3 regions of the Micromonospora sp. NPDC005413 genome follow, and region 2 is predicted to be linked to each of the others. Evidence: predicted binding sites of a transcription regulator. Region 2 holds the regulator's gene; each other region holds the start of a gene.
What was found. Region 2 encodes HrcA, which represses chaperone genes, less so after heat shock. Its sites were predicted from a motif close to GGTTNGCACNCTCNNNNNGAGNGTGCNAACC; they were not measured.
Positions count from the first base shown of each region.

Region 1 (4,676 bases), on a different contig from region 2:
GACACCGCCACGGCCGCGACACCGACCTACCGCTCCGGCAACCCGGCCGACGACTGTGGCAATCCGTCGAACATCACCGGCGCCGGCGAGGTCGACGCTTTCGCCGCCGTCCAAGCCGCTCAGCGCTAGGAAGGATTTTCACCTGGAAACGTCGGGCGGGAGCGCCGACCGGCAGGCGCTGATCTAGGGTCGGCCACCATGGACGCCGAGATCACCATCACCGAGCTGACCTCCGACCTGGCCCCCACCGTGGTACGGCTCTGCGAGCAGGCTCTCGACCTGCCCGAGGACGCAGCCGAGGCGGCTCCGATCGTGGACGTCCTCTGGCCCCGGGCCACCGCCGCCGACCGGCTGGTGGTTGGGCTGGGCGCGTACCGGGGTGCGGAGCTGGTCGGGGTGCTCCTCTGCTCGGTGTCGTCGACCGAGGCGGGTGTCGGGCACGTGGACCTGGTCGCGGTGCTCCCGGATCAGCGCCGCCGGGGCGTCGGCCGGGCGCTGCTCAAGCGGGCCGAGCGGGTGCTCGCCGAGCGCGGGGTGACCGAGGTGCTGTTGGCCGGCAACCCGCCGTACTACGCGTGGCCGGGCATCGACGTCCGCTACACACCAGCGGTGTGCGCTGCCCTCGCGCTGGGCTACCAGCAGGACCGGACCGCCTGGAACATGACGGCCGACCTGTCGTACGACGGGTCGCCGGCGCTGCGGTCCACCGAGGCGGCGGAACGGCGGCTGGCCGATCAGGGCGTCACCGTACGCCGTGCGGAGCCGGCGGACCTGCCGGCGCTGGCCGCGTTCGCCCGGTCCACCTTCGGTGGCACGTGGGACGGCGAGTTGGCCGGATCGGTGGGTCGTGCCGGCGCCGGTTGTCACCTGGCGGAGCGGGGTGGCGAGGTGTTGGGCTTCGCCGCGTACGGGTCGTCCCGGCCGAGTTGGTTCGGGCCGATGGGCACCGCGCCGGCTGCCGAGGGGTCGGGCATTGGTGGGGTGCTGCTGCGGCGCTGCCTACAAGACCAGCAGGCGGCAGGGGTGGGCCGGGCGCAGATCGGCTGGGTGGGGCCGGTGCCGTTCTACTCGGGCAGCGCGGGTGCCCGGATCGAGCGGGTCTTCTTCCTGTACCGGCGGACAGTCGGCGCAGAATAAGGGGCGAATAGGATATAGGCCCTGATAGCGCCATTCGCCCGCATCGGCCATCGACGCCCCCTACCGTTTCGGTAGAGGAGGCAGCCATGACCACGGATGACGACAAGACCGAGGACGGCCCGCCGATCACCTGGAAACCGGTCGGCGAACTCCCCGGCCAACTGCCATTCGACCGGCTCGACTACGGCGACGCCGAGCAACTGGCCGAGATGACCACCGACGGCGAGTCGGCGATGGTCGAGGAGCCGCAGGAGATGGTGGACGCCCCGATCCAACTGCTTCCGCCGTACGACCGGGCGCAGAAGCGGCGCAACCAGCGCCCACTACCGACCTGACGACGAACGGGGCGGACCGCGTCAGCGGCCCGCCCCGTTCTGTGTCGGATCTGGACTCAGAAGTCCATGTCCCCGCCACCCGGGCCAGCCGGGGCAGCCGGGTTCTTCTCCGGCTTGTCCGCGACAACGGCTTCGGTGGTGAGGAAGAGCGCCGCGATGGAAGCGGCGTTCTGCAGCGCCGAGCGCGTCACCTTGGCCGGGTCGATGATGCCCGCGGCCAGCAGGTCAACGTACTCGCCGTTGGCGGCGTTGAGGCCGTGACCCGCTTCGAGGTTACGGACCTTCTCCACCACGACGCCGCCCTCAAGGCCGGCGTTGACGGCGATCTGCCGCAGCGGGGCGTCCAGCGCGACCTTGACGATGTTCGCACCGGTCGCCTCGTCGCCGACCAGGTCGAGCTTGTCGAAGGCGGTCTTGCCGGCCTGCACCAGCGCGACGCCACCACCCGGGACGATGCCCTCTTCGACGGCCGCCTTCGCGTTGCGAACGGCGTCCTCGATGCGGTGCTTGCGCTCCTTGAGCTCGACCTCGGTGGCCGCGCCGACCTTGATGACCGCAACGCCGCCGGCCAGCTTGGCCAGCCGCTCCTGCAGCTTCTCCCGGTCGTAGTCGGAGTCGCTCTTGTCGATCTCGGCCCGGATCTGGTTGACCCGGCCCTGGATCTGCTCGGCGTCACCGGCACCGTCGACGATGGTGGTCTCGTCCTTGGTCACCACGACCTTGCGGGCGCGGCCCAGCATGTCGAGGCTGGCGGCGTCGAGCTTGAGGCCGACCTCCTCGCTGATGACCTGGCCACCGGCGAGGATGGCGATGTCGGTCAGCATGGCCTTGCGGCGGTCACCGAAGCCCGGCGCCTTGACGGCGACAGACTTGAAGGTGCCACGGACCTTGTTGACCACCAGGGTGGCGAGAGCCTCGCCCTCCAGGTCCTCGGCGATGATCAGCAGCGGCTTGCCCGACTGCATGACCTTCTCCAGGATCGGGAGCAGGTCCTTCACCGACGAGATCTTGCTGTTGGCGATCAGGATGTACGGGTCGTCGAAGACGGCCTCCATACGCTCCGGGTCGGTCATGAAGTAGGCCGAGATGTAGCCCTTGTCGAAGCGCATACCCTCGGTGAGCTCCAGCTCCAGCCCGAAGGTGTTGCTCTCCTCGACGGTGATGACGCCTTCCTTGCCGACCTTGTCCATCGCCTCGGCGATGATCTCGCCGACGGTGCTGTCGCCAGCGGAGATGGAGGCGGTGGAGGCGATCTGCTCCTTGGTCTCGACGTCCTTGGCGAGCTTGGACAGCTCCTCCGAGACGCTCGCGACCGCAGCCTCGATGCCCCGCTTCAGGGCCATCGGGTTGGCGCCAGCGGCCACGTTGCGCAGGCCCTCGCGAACCAGGGCCTGGGCCAGGACGGTCGCCGTCGTCGTGCCGTCACCGGCAACGTCGTCGGTCTTCTTGGCGACCTCCTTGACCAGCTCAGCGCCGATCTTCTCGTACGGGTCCTCGAGCTCGATCTCCTTGGCGATGCTCACACCATCGTTGGTGATGGTGGGGGCACCCCACTTCTTCTCGAGCACGACGTTGCGGCCCTTGGGGCCGAGGGTCACCTTTACGGCGTCGGCGAGCTGGTTCATGCCCCGCTCGAGGCCGCGGCGCGCCTCTTCGTCGAACGCGATCATCTTGGCCATACGGCGTTGTCCTCCTGGACACTCACGGGCCACCCGAGATGTGCCCCGGATGGGCCGCCTGGTGTACGCACCTTGGGACGTCGCCACCTGGCGACGACGACGTCCTTCGGCCGGGCCGGATAGCCCGCGACGACCGGCCATGTGTCGCCCCGGCGTCTCCACGCCGGTGCAACCTGGCCCCACCGTCCCGACCATTGGCACTCACGGTATGCGAGTGCCAATGACTTGTTTAGCACTCTCCCCTGCCGAGTGCAAGCACGATGGGGCCGCTCAGCCGAGTTCCGCTGCCAGTCCGGCAGCGTTTACCGGCGCCTCATGGGCCCGCTGCTCGGTGTATGTGATCAGCAGGCCGACCAACTGGACGAGGTGGGCCGGCAGGGCCAGCACCGCAGTGACCCCGATCACGGCCACCGCCCCGACCGCGGCGCCCGGCGACGCCAGCGGGTCCGGACCGAACGCGACGGTGCCCAGCGACTCCAGGAAACCGGGAATCATGCTGCCGACGATCACCACCCCGCCCACCAGCGCCACCCGGCCGAGCAACAGCCCGAGCCGGTCGTGGAACATCCGGAACGACCGGCCGATCGGGTTCTGCCGTTCAAAGAGGTAGACCGGGCCGGCCATGCTCAGCGCGAACGCCAGGTAGATGCCCGGCAGTACGCAGAAACAGACACCTACACCGACGAGCACACTGATCAGCAGAGTCCAACCCCACAGGCCGAGCGCCCGGCGCACGCCGTACCGCAGCGCCGCGTCGATGCTGGCCGGCCTGCCGGCCGCCTGCTGAGTGATCACCCAACTGCCGGCGGCCCACCCCACCGCCTGCACCAGACCAATGAGCAGGCTGCCGCCGATCAGCGCCACGAGAAGCGTTGCCAGGTCGAGGGCGAAGTTGTCCGGCAGCCCGCCCGCCGGGTCCAACTCGGCCTGCGTCTCCCAGCCGGCCGACGGGTCCACGCCCAGCGAGATGACCGAGAGGACCGCCGCCGGCAGCACCTGGGTGAGGAGCAGGATCGGCACCAACTGCCGCCAACCTCGACGCAGCGCCCCGTTGAACCGGCTGAGCCAGCCCTGGATACCGGCACCGGGCGGAGTGACCAGGGCATCGTTGGGGTCGAGGCCATGACCCGGCGGGTACCAGCCGGTCGGCGGCCCTGGATACCACGGCTGCCCTCCGTAGGGACCCACCCCGGGCGGGTAGCCGCCAGTGGGCGGAAACACCCACCCAGGAGGCGGCGGACCCCAACCTCCCTGCGCGGGATCCCAGCCGGGCGGCGGACCGACGGGGCCGGCTTGACCCCAACCCTGGGTCGGCCCGGGCGGCGGCTCAGAGGCGGGCGGCGTGCCCGGTGCCGCGCCAGAACCGCTGGCGGGCGAGGCCGGGTCGAACGGGCCCGACTCCCCCGGCCCGGGGGGTGGGGTGGGCGAGGGTGGCTGGTCGGTCATGAACGCTCCTCAGCATCGGCTGGAACGGTTCACGATCTTCCCGGGTGCGCGCCCGCGCCGCAGCCCCGACGCGCGGGGC
Region 1 covers NZ_JBEXEV010000006.1:87,867-92,542, forward strand. The annotation lists gene ABZS37_RS10565 (S8 family serine peptidase) at 1-129, shown strand, start outside; gene ABZS37_RS10570 (GNAT family N-acetyltransferase) at 199-1,137, shown strand; gene ABZS37_RS10575 (hypothetical protein) at 1,224-1,472, shown strand; gene groL (chaperonin GroEL) at 1,529-3,151, opposite strand; gene ABZS37_RS10585 (hypothetical protein) at 3,422-4,339, opposite strand.
Region 1: the regulator HrcA is predicted to act here: its motif matches at 3,344-3,374, upstream of groL (chaperonin GroEL).

Region 2 (4,676 bases):
CCTGCTGCCCTGAGCGGGCGCGCCGGTAGCGGTACTGCGGGCCGGCCGGGGGAGCGGCCGGCCCGGGGGTCACTTGATGAAGTTGGCCGACATCGGGTACCGGTAGGGCGTGCCCTCGTTGGCCTTCATGCCGGCGATGATCCCGAACAGGATCTGGATCACTACGACGGCGATGCTGGGCAGGAAGAGCAGGCACCAGCTCACGAAGAGCAGCACGAACGCGATGATCGACCAGAGGATCTGGAAGTTCAGGGCGGCCAGGGCGTGCGCCCGGACGGTCGGCGACTGGTTGCCGCGGGCCAGGAAGGCGATGAGCGGGGCGACGAAGCCCAGCGGACCAAAGCTGATCAGCGCGCCGAGGGCCCCGCCGAAGTGCGCGACCAGCGCCCAGGTCTTGTCCTCATTGTTGGCGTAGCCGCCGCCGGGGCCGCCGTAGGCGCCACCGGGCGGATAGCCACCGGGCGGAAAACCCCCGGGCGGGGGAAAGCCGCCGGGCGGAGGGTAGCCACCCGCCGGAGGGTAGCCACCTGACGGCGGTTGGTCACCGGTGGGCGGCGGATAGCCACCGGCCGGGGGATACCCGCCCGGGCCGGGTGCCCCGGACAGTGGTGCGGTGGGCGGCTCGGCCGAAGGGAACGAGCCCGGGGAGGTCGGCTCCGGCGGGTAGTTGCCGGGGTCACCCGCTCCGGGAGGGCGAGGAGGTTCAGTCATGGGTGCCACCGTAGGGGCCCGTGGCAACGCCGCACCAGAGCGACACCGCCCGGCAGTGTGGGCCGATCGGCCCAGCGAGGTGGCGCGGGCCGCACCGATGGACCGTCGTTGATCATCGCGCTGGCGGGTACGCCGACGTAGACTGGCACTCGCTACAGTCGAGTGCCAGGACGGCCCGGCCGGGTCACGGTGCCGGCGGCCGACGTGTGACAGGAGGTGCGGAGGATGGGTCTCGACGACCGGAAACTGGCCGTGCTCCGCGCGATCGTCGAGGACTACGTCTCCACCCAGGAGCCGGTCGGCAGCAAGGCGTTGGTCGAGCGGCACCAGCTCGGGGTCTCCCCGGCCACGGTCCGCAACGACATGGCCGTGCTGGAGGAGGAGGGCTACATCCGGCAGCCGCACACCAGTGCCGGCCGGGTGCCCACCGACCGTGGCTACCGGCTCTTCGTCGACCGGCTGTCCAGAGTCAAGCCGCTCAGCCCGGCCGAGCGCCGCGCCATCGAGCGCTTCCTGGTCGGCGCGGTCGACCTCGACGACGTGGTGCACCGCACGGTGCGGCTGCTCGCTCAGCTGACCCGGCAGGTGGCCGTCGTGCAGTACCCGAGCCTGGCCCGCTCCTCGGTGCGTCACCTGGAGCTGGTGCCGATCTCCACCACCCGGTTGATGCTCGTCATGATCGCCGACACCGGGCGTGTGGAGCAGCGGCTGGTGGAGCTGCCCGGCCCGGTGCCCGCCGAGAACGTCACCGATCTGCGTCGGCTGGTCAACGAAAAGCTCACCGGCGCCCGGCTGTCCGATACGCCGCCGCTGGTGCAGACGCTGGTCGAGGAGGCGCCGGCCGAGCTGCGTCCGACGATGACCACCCTCGCCACGGTGTTGCTGGAGACGCTGGTCGAGCGGCACGAGGAACGGATCGCGCTGGCCGGCACCGCTAACCTCACCCGGGGCGGCCTGCTCGACTTCCAGGGCTCCCTGCGGCCGATCCTCGAAGCACTGGAGGAAGAGGTCGTGCTCCTCAAGCTCATCGGTGAGACTGAGCCGAGCACGACCCGGGTGCTGATCGGCGACGAGAACGAGTTCGACAACCTGCGCGCCGCCTCGGTGGTCAGCACCGGGTACGGCCCGGGCGCCACCATCGTGGGCGGCCTGGGGGTGCTGGGGCCCACCCGGATGGACTACCCCGGCAACATCGCCACGGTGCGCGCCGTGGCACGCTACGTGGGCGAGTTGCTGGCCCAGAACTGACAGTCAGGGCCGACGGCCGGCTGCTGCCGCCGGATCGGCGCAACGCGAGACGAACATGAGGACACGGAACGCAGTGGCCAGGGACTACTACGGCATTCTCGGTGTGAGCCGGGAAGCCTCCGATGACGAGATCAAGCGCGCCTATCGCAAGCTGGCGCGCCAGTTCCACCCGGACGTCAATCCGGACCCGGAGGCTCAGGAGAAGTTCAAGGACATCAACGCCGCGTACGAGGTCCTCTCGGACGACCGAAAGCGGCAGATCGTCGACCTGGGTGGCGACCCGCTCGCCCCGGGTGGCGGCGGTGCCGGAGGCCCGGGTGGCCCCGGCGGAGCCGGCCCGTTCGTCGGTTTCCAGGACATCATGGACGCGTTCTTCGGCGGGGCGGCGGGTGGCGCCCGTGGCCCCCGCCCGCGTACCCGGCCGGGCGCCGACGCGATCCTGCGGCTCGAGCTCGACCTGCACGAGACGGCGTTCGGCGTCGAGGCGCCGATCACCGTCGACACCGCGGTCCTCTGCACCACCTGCTCCGGCGCCGGCACGGCCGCCGGCACCCACCTGGCGACCTGCGAGGCGTGCGGCGGTCGCGGCGAGGTGCAGTCGGTGCAGCGCACCTTCCTCGGCCAGGTGGTCTCCGCCCGGCCGTGCACCGTGTGCCAGGGCTACGGCACCACCATCCCGCACCCCTGCCCCACCTGCGCCGGCGACGGCCGGGTGCGCACCCGCCGCTCGCTGACCGTCAAGATCCCGGCCGGCGTCGAGGACGGCATGCGGATCCGGCTGGCCCAGCAGGGCGAGGTGGGCCCGGGTGGCGGCACCGCCGGTGACCTCTACGTGGAGATCCACGAGCGGCCGCACGACGTGTACTCCCGCAAGGGCGACGACCTGCACTGCCGCGTCACCGTGCCGATGACGGCGGCGGCGCTCGGCACCCGGCTGACCATCAAGACCCTGGACAGCGAGGAGACGGTCGACGTCAAGGCCGGCACCCAGCCGGCCAGCACGCTGCGGCTGCGCGCCCGGGGTGTGCCGCACCTGCGCGGCACCGGCCGGGGCGACCTCTACGTGCACCTGGACGTCCGGACGCCCACCAAGCTCGACCCGGACCAGGAGAAGATGCTGCGCGACTTCGCCAAGACCCGCGGTGAGGAGGTCGCCGAGCTGTCCAAGCAGGGCGGCTTCTTCTCCCGGATGCGCGACGCGTTCAACGGGCACGCCTGAGGTGTCCGCGCCGCTGTTCCTGGTCGATGCGCTGCCCACCGGCGACGCGCTGACCCTGGACGGTCCGGAGGGACACCACGCGGCGACCGTGCAGCGCCTGCGGGTCGGCGAGGAGTTGCTGCTCGCCGACGGCCGGGGTGGCACAGCCGCCACCGTGGTCACCGCCGTCGGCCGGGGCAGCCTGGACCTCACCGTCACCTCCCGGGGGTACGCGGACGCGCCCGTACCCCGGCTGGTGACCGTGCAGGGCATCGCCAAGGGCGACCGGGGTGAACTGGCCGTGCAGGCGATGACCGAGGTCGGGGTCGACGAGATCGTGCCCTGGGCGGCCGCCCGCTCGGTGACCCAGTGGCGCGGCGACCGGGGCGTACGCGCCCGGGAAAAGTGGGTGGCCACCGCTCGGGAGGCCGCCAAGCAGGCCCGCCGCCCCTGGTTGCCGGTGGTGGCCGGTGCGCCCGACGAGTCCACCGCGACGGTGGCCCGCCGGATCGCTGGTGCCGCCGCCGGGTTCGTGCTGCACGAGGAGGCCGACGAGCGGCTGACCACGGCCGAGCTGCCGGCCATCGGTGAGATCGTCCTGGTGGTCGGCCCGGAGGGTGGCATCGCCCCGGCCGAGCTGACCGCCTTCCGGGAGGCCGGCGGGCGACCGGTCCGGCTCGGCCCGGCCGTGCTGCGCACCTCCACCGCCGGCGTAGCGGCGCTCAGCGTGCTCGCCACGCGACTGCGCCGCTGGTAACCCGCCCCCCACGCCCGCGCCCCCCGCGCCCGCGTGGCCGGTGCCCTGGGCGCCGTCGATCTAGGGCAAATTGTTGCTGAAGGAGATCGACTAGCAGCGATATGCCCTAGATCGACGCGGCGTAGCGCGGGCGGCGGGGCGGGGCGGGCGGCGGCGCGGGCGGCGGGGCGGGGCGGGTGGCGGGGCGGGGCGGGGCGGCGGGGGCGTTAGGGGCGGGGGAAGACGGGGACCACGTCTTCTTCCGGGCCCAGGTCCAGGCCTGCTGGGCCGATGATCAGCGGATCGGGCGTGCCGACCACCGCGGGATCCTTGCCGGCGTAGTCGAAGCGGTGCAGCACGTGTCGCATCGCCTCGATCCGGGCCCGCTTCTTGTCGTTGCTCTTCACCACCGTCCAGGGCGCGTCGGCCGTGTCGGTCCAGAAGAACATCGCCTCCTTGGCCTCGGTGTACTCGTCCCACCGGTCGAGCGAGGCGAGGTCCATCGGCGACAGCTTCCACTGCCTGACCGGGTCGACCTGGCGGATCGCGAACCGGGTGCGCTGCTCGTTCTGGGAGACGGAGAACCAGAACTTGACCAGCCGGATGCCCGAGCGCACCAGCATCCGTTCCAGCTCCGGGGCTTGACGCAGGAACTCCAGGTACTCCTTGCGGCTGCAGAAGCCCATCACCCGCTCCACGCCGGCCCGGTTGTACCACGAGCGGTCGAACAGCACGATCTCACCGGCCGCCGGCAGGTGCGCCATCCACCGCTGGAAGTACCAC
Region 2 covers NZ_JBEXEV010000032.1:65,891-70,566, forward strand. The annotation lists gene hemW (radical SAM family heme chaperone HemW) at 1-13, shown strand, start outside; gene ABZS37_RS26375 (DUF4870 domain-containing protein) at 70-711, opposite strand; gene hrcA (heat-inducible transcriptional repressor HrcA) at 937-1,959, shown strand; gene dnaJ (molecular chaperone DnaJ) at 2,033-3,178, shown strand; gene ABZS37_RS26390 (16S rRNA (uracil(1498)-N(3))-methyltransferase) at 3,180-3,914, shown strand; gene ppk2 (polyphosphate kinase 2) at 4,121-4,676, opposite strand, start outside.

Region 3 (4,676 bases), on a different contig from region 2:
TGACCGCGCAGACCTTGAGGGTCTTGCGCAGCGAGTTGACCACCAGTGTGGAGAGCGCCTGGCCGTCCACGTCCTCGGCGATGATCAGCAGGGGCTTGCTGTTCTGCAGGACCTTCTCCAGCAGCGGCAGCAGCTCCTCGATCGCCGAGATCTTCTGGGTGGTGACCAGGATGTACGCGTCCTCAAGGACGGACTCCTGACCCTCCAGGTCGGTGACGAAGTTCGGCGAGATGAAGCCCTTGTCGAACTGGAGACCCTCGGTCACCTCCAGCTCGGTGGTGAGCATGGTGCCCTCCTCGACGGTGATGACACCGTCGCGGCCGACCCGCTCCATCGCCTCGGCGATCAGATCACCGATCGTGGCGTCCTGCGCGGAGATCGTCGCCACGTTCGCGATCGACTCCTTGGTGGTGACCTCTGCGGCACGGCCGAGCAGCGCCTCGGAGACCTTGACGGCCGCCGCGTCGATGCCCCGCTTGATGCCGGCCGGGTTGGTGCCGGCGGTGACGTTGCGCAGACCCTCACGAACCATCGCCTGGGCCAGCACGGTCGCGGTGGTGGTCCCGTCGCCGGCGACGTCGTTGGTCTTGGTCGCCACCTCCTTGACCAGCTGCGCGCCAAGGTTCTCGTACGGGTTGGTGAGCTCGATCTCCTTGGCGATGGTCACACCATCGTTGGTGATCGTGGGCGCACCGAATTTCTTGTCCAGGACGACGTTGCGCCCGCGCGGGCCGAGGGTGACCTTGACCACATCCGCGAGGGCGTTGACACCGTGCTCCAGCAGGTGCCGGGCGTCGTCCGAGAAGCTCAGGATCTTCGCCATGTATGTCCCTTCGAAGCGCCATTGCCCCGGCCCGGCGAGCCGGACCGGGGCAGTGACACTGATCGGTTGCTTACTTCTCGATGACCGCGAGGACGTCGCGGGCGGAGAGCACCAGGTACTCCTCGCCCGCGTACTTGACCTCGGTGCCGCCGTACTTCGAGTAAAGGACGGTGTCGCCGACGGTCACGTCAACCGGGATCCGGTTGCCGGAGTCGTCAACGCGCCCCGGGCCGACAGCGAGGACAGTGCCCTCCTGCGGCTTCTCCTTGGCGGTGTCGGGGATCACGATGCCCGACGCCGTGGTGGTCTCAGCCTCGTTCGCCTGGACCAGAATCCGGTCCTCGAGCGGCTTGATCGCTACCTTGGTCGCCGTAGTCACGGGCATACCCTCCTGGGGTACTGGTTTCGTTGCTGGCCGGCGGGGCCGACCAGCGTCAATTGCCTCATGCCACCGGGCGGGGCCGTCGTCGCGGGTGCCGGTCCGCCTGGCGTGCGCACCCGGGTCGCGAGACCCGGAAGCTGGCACCCTCAGGGTGAGAGTGCTAATCGCAGGTTATTCCGTGGCTAGCACTCCGTCAAGGAGAGTGCCAGCGCGCCGTCCTCCGTGTCGCCACAGTTCCGCCAGTCGTCACCGCAACAGCCGCCACGCCCACCGACTGACACCACCGTCCGGGCAGCCCGGCCGGGCCGGGACAATGGCCGGGTGGATCTCGATCAGCTGGCGGCGCTGCGTACCCCCGAGGGGTCGGCCGCGCTCACGGCGGCGGCCGGGCTGGCCGGCGGTGATCCGTTGGCCGCGGCGTCGGCGCTGCGCGCGGCCGGGGTGCCGCCGACGCTGGCCGCGGCGGCGCTCACCCAGGCCGAGCTGCGCCGCCGGGCGGTCGGCAAGTTCGGCCCGACCGCCGCTGGGATGTTCCTCACCCGCCCAGGCCTGGAGCAGGCCACCCGTCGGGTGGTCGCCGACCGTCGGGCCGCCCGGCTGTACGCGGCCGGCGTGCGCACCCTGGCCGACCTCGGCTGTGGCCTCGGCGCCGACGCGCTGGCCGCCGCCCGCGCCGGCATCCGGGTGTACGGGGTGGAGGCCGACCCGGTGACCGCCGCGATGGCCGCCGCCAACGCCGCGGCGGCCGGGCTGGCCGAGTTGTTCACGGTCGAGTGCGGAGATGCCACCGCGTTCGACGTGTCCCGGGTCGACGGGGTCTTCTGCGACCCGGCCCGACGCACGACCGGCACCGGGCGACGGATCTTCGACCCGCGTGCCTACTCGCCACCGTGGGATTTCGTCACCGGGCTGGCCGAGCGGGTGCCGCGCACCGTGGTGAAGGTGGCACCGGGCCTGGACCACGCGCTCATCCCGGCCGGCGCGGAGGCGGAGTGGGTTGGCGTGGACGGCGACCTGGTCGAGGCCGCGCTCTGGTGCGGCGAGCTGGCGGAGGTGCCCCGCCGCGCCACGCTCTACCGACAGGAGGGCGTCGAGGCCCACTGCCACCAGCTCATCGGCTCGGGCGCCAACGAAGCGCCGGTCGGGCCGCCGCGCCGCTACCTGTACGACCCGGACCCGGCGGTGGTCCGCGCGCACCTCGTCGCCGAACTGGCCGACGAACTGGACGCCACCCTCGGCGATCCGAGCATCGCCTACCTCTACGCCGACCACCCGACCCGCACTCCGTACGCGCGCTGCCTGGAGATCACCGACGTGCTGCCGTTCTCGCTCAAGCGCCTGCGGGCGCTGCTGCGGGACCGTCAGGTGGGCCGGGTGGAGATCCTCAAGCGCGGTTCCGCGCTCACCCCGGAGCAGCTTCGGCGGGATCTGCGGTTGGCTGGCGACGCGGCGGCGAGCCTGGTGCTCACCCGGGTTGGCGGCGCACCGACGGTGCTCGTCGGCCGGCCGGTCGACTAGCGTCGGTGGCGTGGCAGGACAGGGCACTCCGGCAACGGCACTGGTGGTCAAGCGCGGAGTCGCGCATCGCACCCATCCGTACCGGGTGGCGCCGGACGCCCCGAACTACGGCGCGTTGGTGGCGGTCGCGCTCGGCGTGGCACCGGAGCGCGTGTTCAAGTCGCTGGTGACCGAGGTCGACGGCGCGCTCACCGTGGCGGTCGTCCCGGTCACCGGCGAGCTGGATCTCAAGGCACTCGCGGCTGCGGTCGGTGGCAAGCGGGCGGTGCTGGCCGACCGTGCGGTCGCCGAGCGCGCCACCGGCTACGTACGCGGTGGGATCAGCCCGCTGGGGCAGCGTCGGCGGCTGCCCACCGTGCTGGACGACTCCGCGTTGACCCTCCCGACGATCTACGTCTCGGCCGGTCGGCGCGGCCTGCAACTCGAACTGGCCGCGGCGGATCTGGTGGCGCTGACCGACGCCCGCACCGCGCCGTTGCAGACCCGCTGAGGGCTTTCATTACGGTCGACTCCTCCTGGGTAGCCAGGGAGTAACAGTCGCGTTGCTGAATTGTTATCGCTCCCAACGAACTTGACACCTGCGCAGCCTTGTGGACTCACGACGGTGCGCAATACGTTGCCGGACACAACAAAACAACACCTCCCCCACCCCCGAAAGGACCCTGCACATGCGTAAGGGGATCCTCACCATCGCCGCCGTGGGCCTGCTCACGACCGGCGGCTTGACCGCCTGTGGCAGCGACTCCGACTCCGGCACGGCCGACTCCGCCAAGACCCCCAAGATCGGCGTGATCCTCCCGGACAGCAAGTCCTCCGCCCGCTGGGAGACCGCGGACCGTCGGTTCCTGGAAGAGGCGTTCAAGGCCGCCGGCGTTCAGTACGACATTCAGAACGCCCAGAACGACAAGACCGCCTTCCAGACCATCGCCGACCAGATGATCACCAGCGGCGTCACCGCCCTGATGATCGTCAACCTGGACTCCGGCACCGGCAAGGCCGTGCTCGACAAGGCCAAGTCGCAGGGCGTCGCCACCATCGACTACGACCGGCTCACCCTCGGCGGCTCCGCCCAGTACTACGTCAGCTTCGACAACGAGACCGTCGGCAAGCTCCAGGGCGAGGGTCTGGCGAAGTGCCTGACCGACCAGGGTGCCAAGAACCCGGTCGTCGCGTACCTGAACGGCTCCCCCACCGACAACAACGCCACCCTGTTCAAGGCCGGCTACGACTCGGTGCTCAAGCCGAAGTTCGACTCCAAGGAGTACGTCAAGGGCCCCGACGACGCGGTGCCGGCGTGGGACAACGCGCAGGCCACGACGATCTTCGAGCAGCAGCTCACCACGGCCAACGGCAAGATCGACGGTGTGCTGGCCGCCAACGACGGTCTCGGCAACGCCGCCATCTCGGTGCTGAAGAAGAACAAGCTCAACGGCAAGGTTCCGGTGACCGGGCAGGACGCCAGCACCGAGGGTCTGCAGAACATCCTCGCCGGCGACCAGTGCATGACCGTCTACAAGGCGGTTCGGGAAGAGGCCAAGGCCGCTTCCGACCTGGCCATCGCGCTCGCCAAGGGTGAGAAGAAGGACACCGGCCAGTCGGTGAAGGACGGTGACCGCGACGTCCCCTCGGTGCTGCTCACCCCGAAGGCCATCTACAAGGAGAACGTCAAGGACGTCATCGCCGACGGCTACGTCACCAAGGAAGAGGTCTGCGCCGGGGCGTACGCCAAGCTCTGCGCCGACGCCGGCATCAGCTGACCGACGCCGCAGTACCCGCCGGGACGACCATCGCCGCCCGGCACGGGAGCACCCCTCCCGTGCCGGGCGGCGCCCGCCGGACGGGCCCCGACCCTCCCTTAAGAAGGAGACCCCCGTGTCCGCGACCCCCCTGCTGGAACTCCGCGGGATCGACAAGAGCTTCGGTCCCGTCCAGGTGCTCCGCGACGTCGCCCTG
Region 3 covers NZ_JBEXEV010000002.1:543,020-547,695, forward strand. The annotation lists gene groL (chaperonin GroEL) at 1-823, opposite strand, end outside; gene groES (co-chaperone GroES) at 894-1,208, opposite strand; gene ABZS37_RS05290 (methyltransferase domain-containing protein) at 1,527-2,723, shown strand; gene ybaK (Cys-tRNA(Pro) deacylase) at 2,734-3,213, shown strand; gene ABZS37_RS05300 (substrate-binding domain-containing protein) at 3,392-4,480, shown strand; gene ABZS37_RS05305 (ATP-binding cassette domain-containing protein) at 4,596-4,676, shown strand, end outside.
Region 3: the regulator HrcA is predicted to act here: its motif matches at 1,341-1,371, upstream of groES (co-chaperone GroES).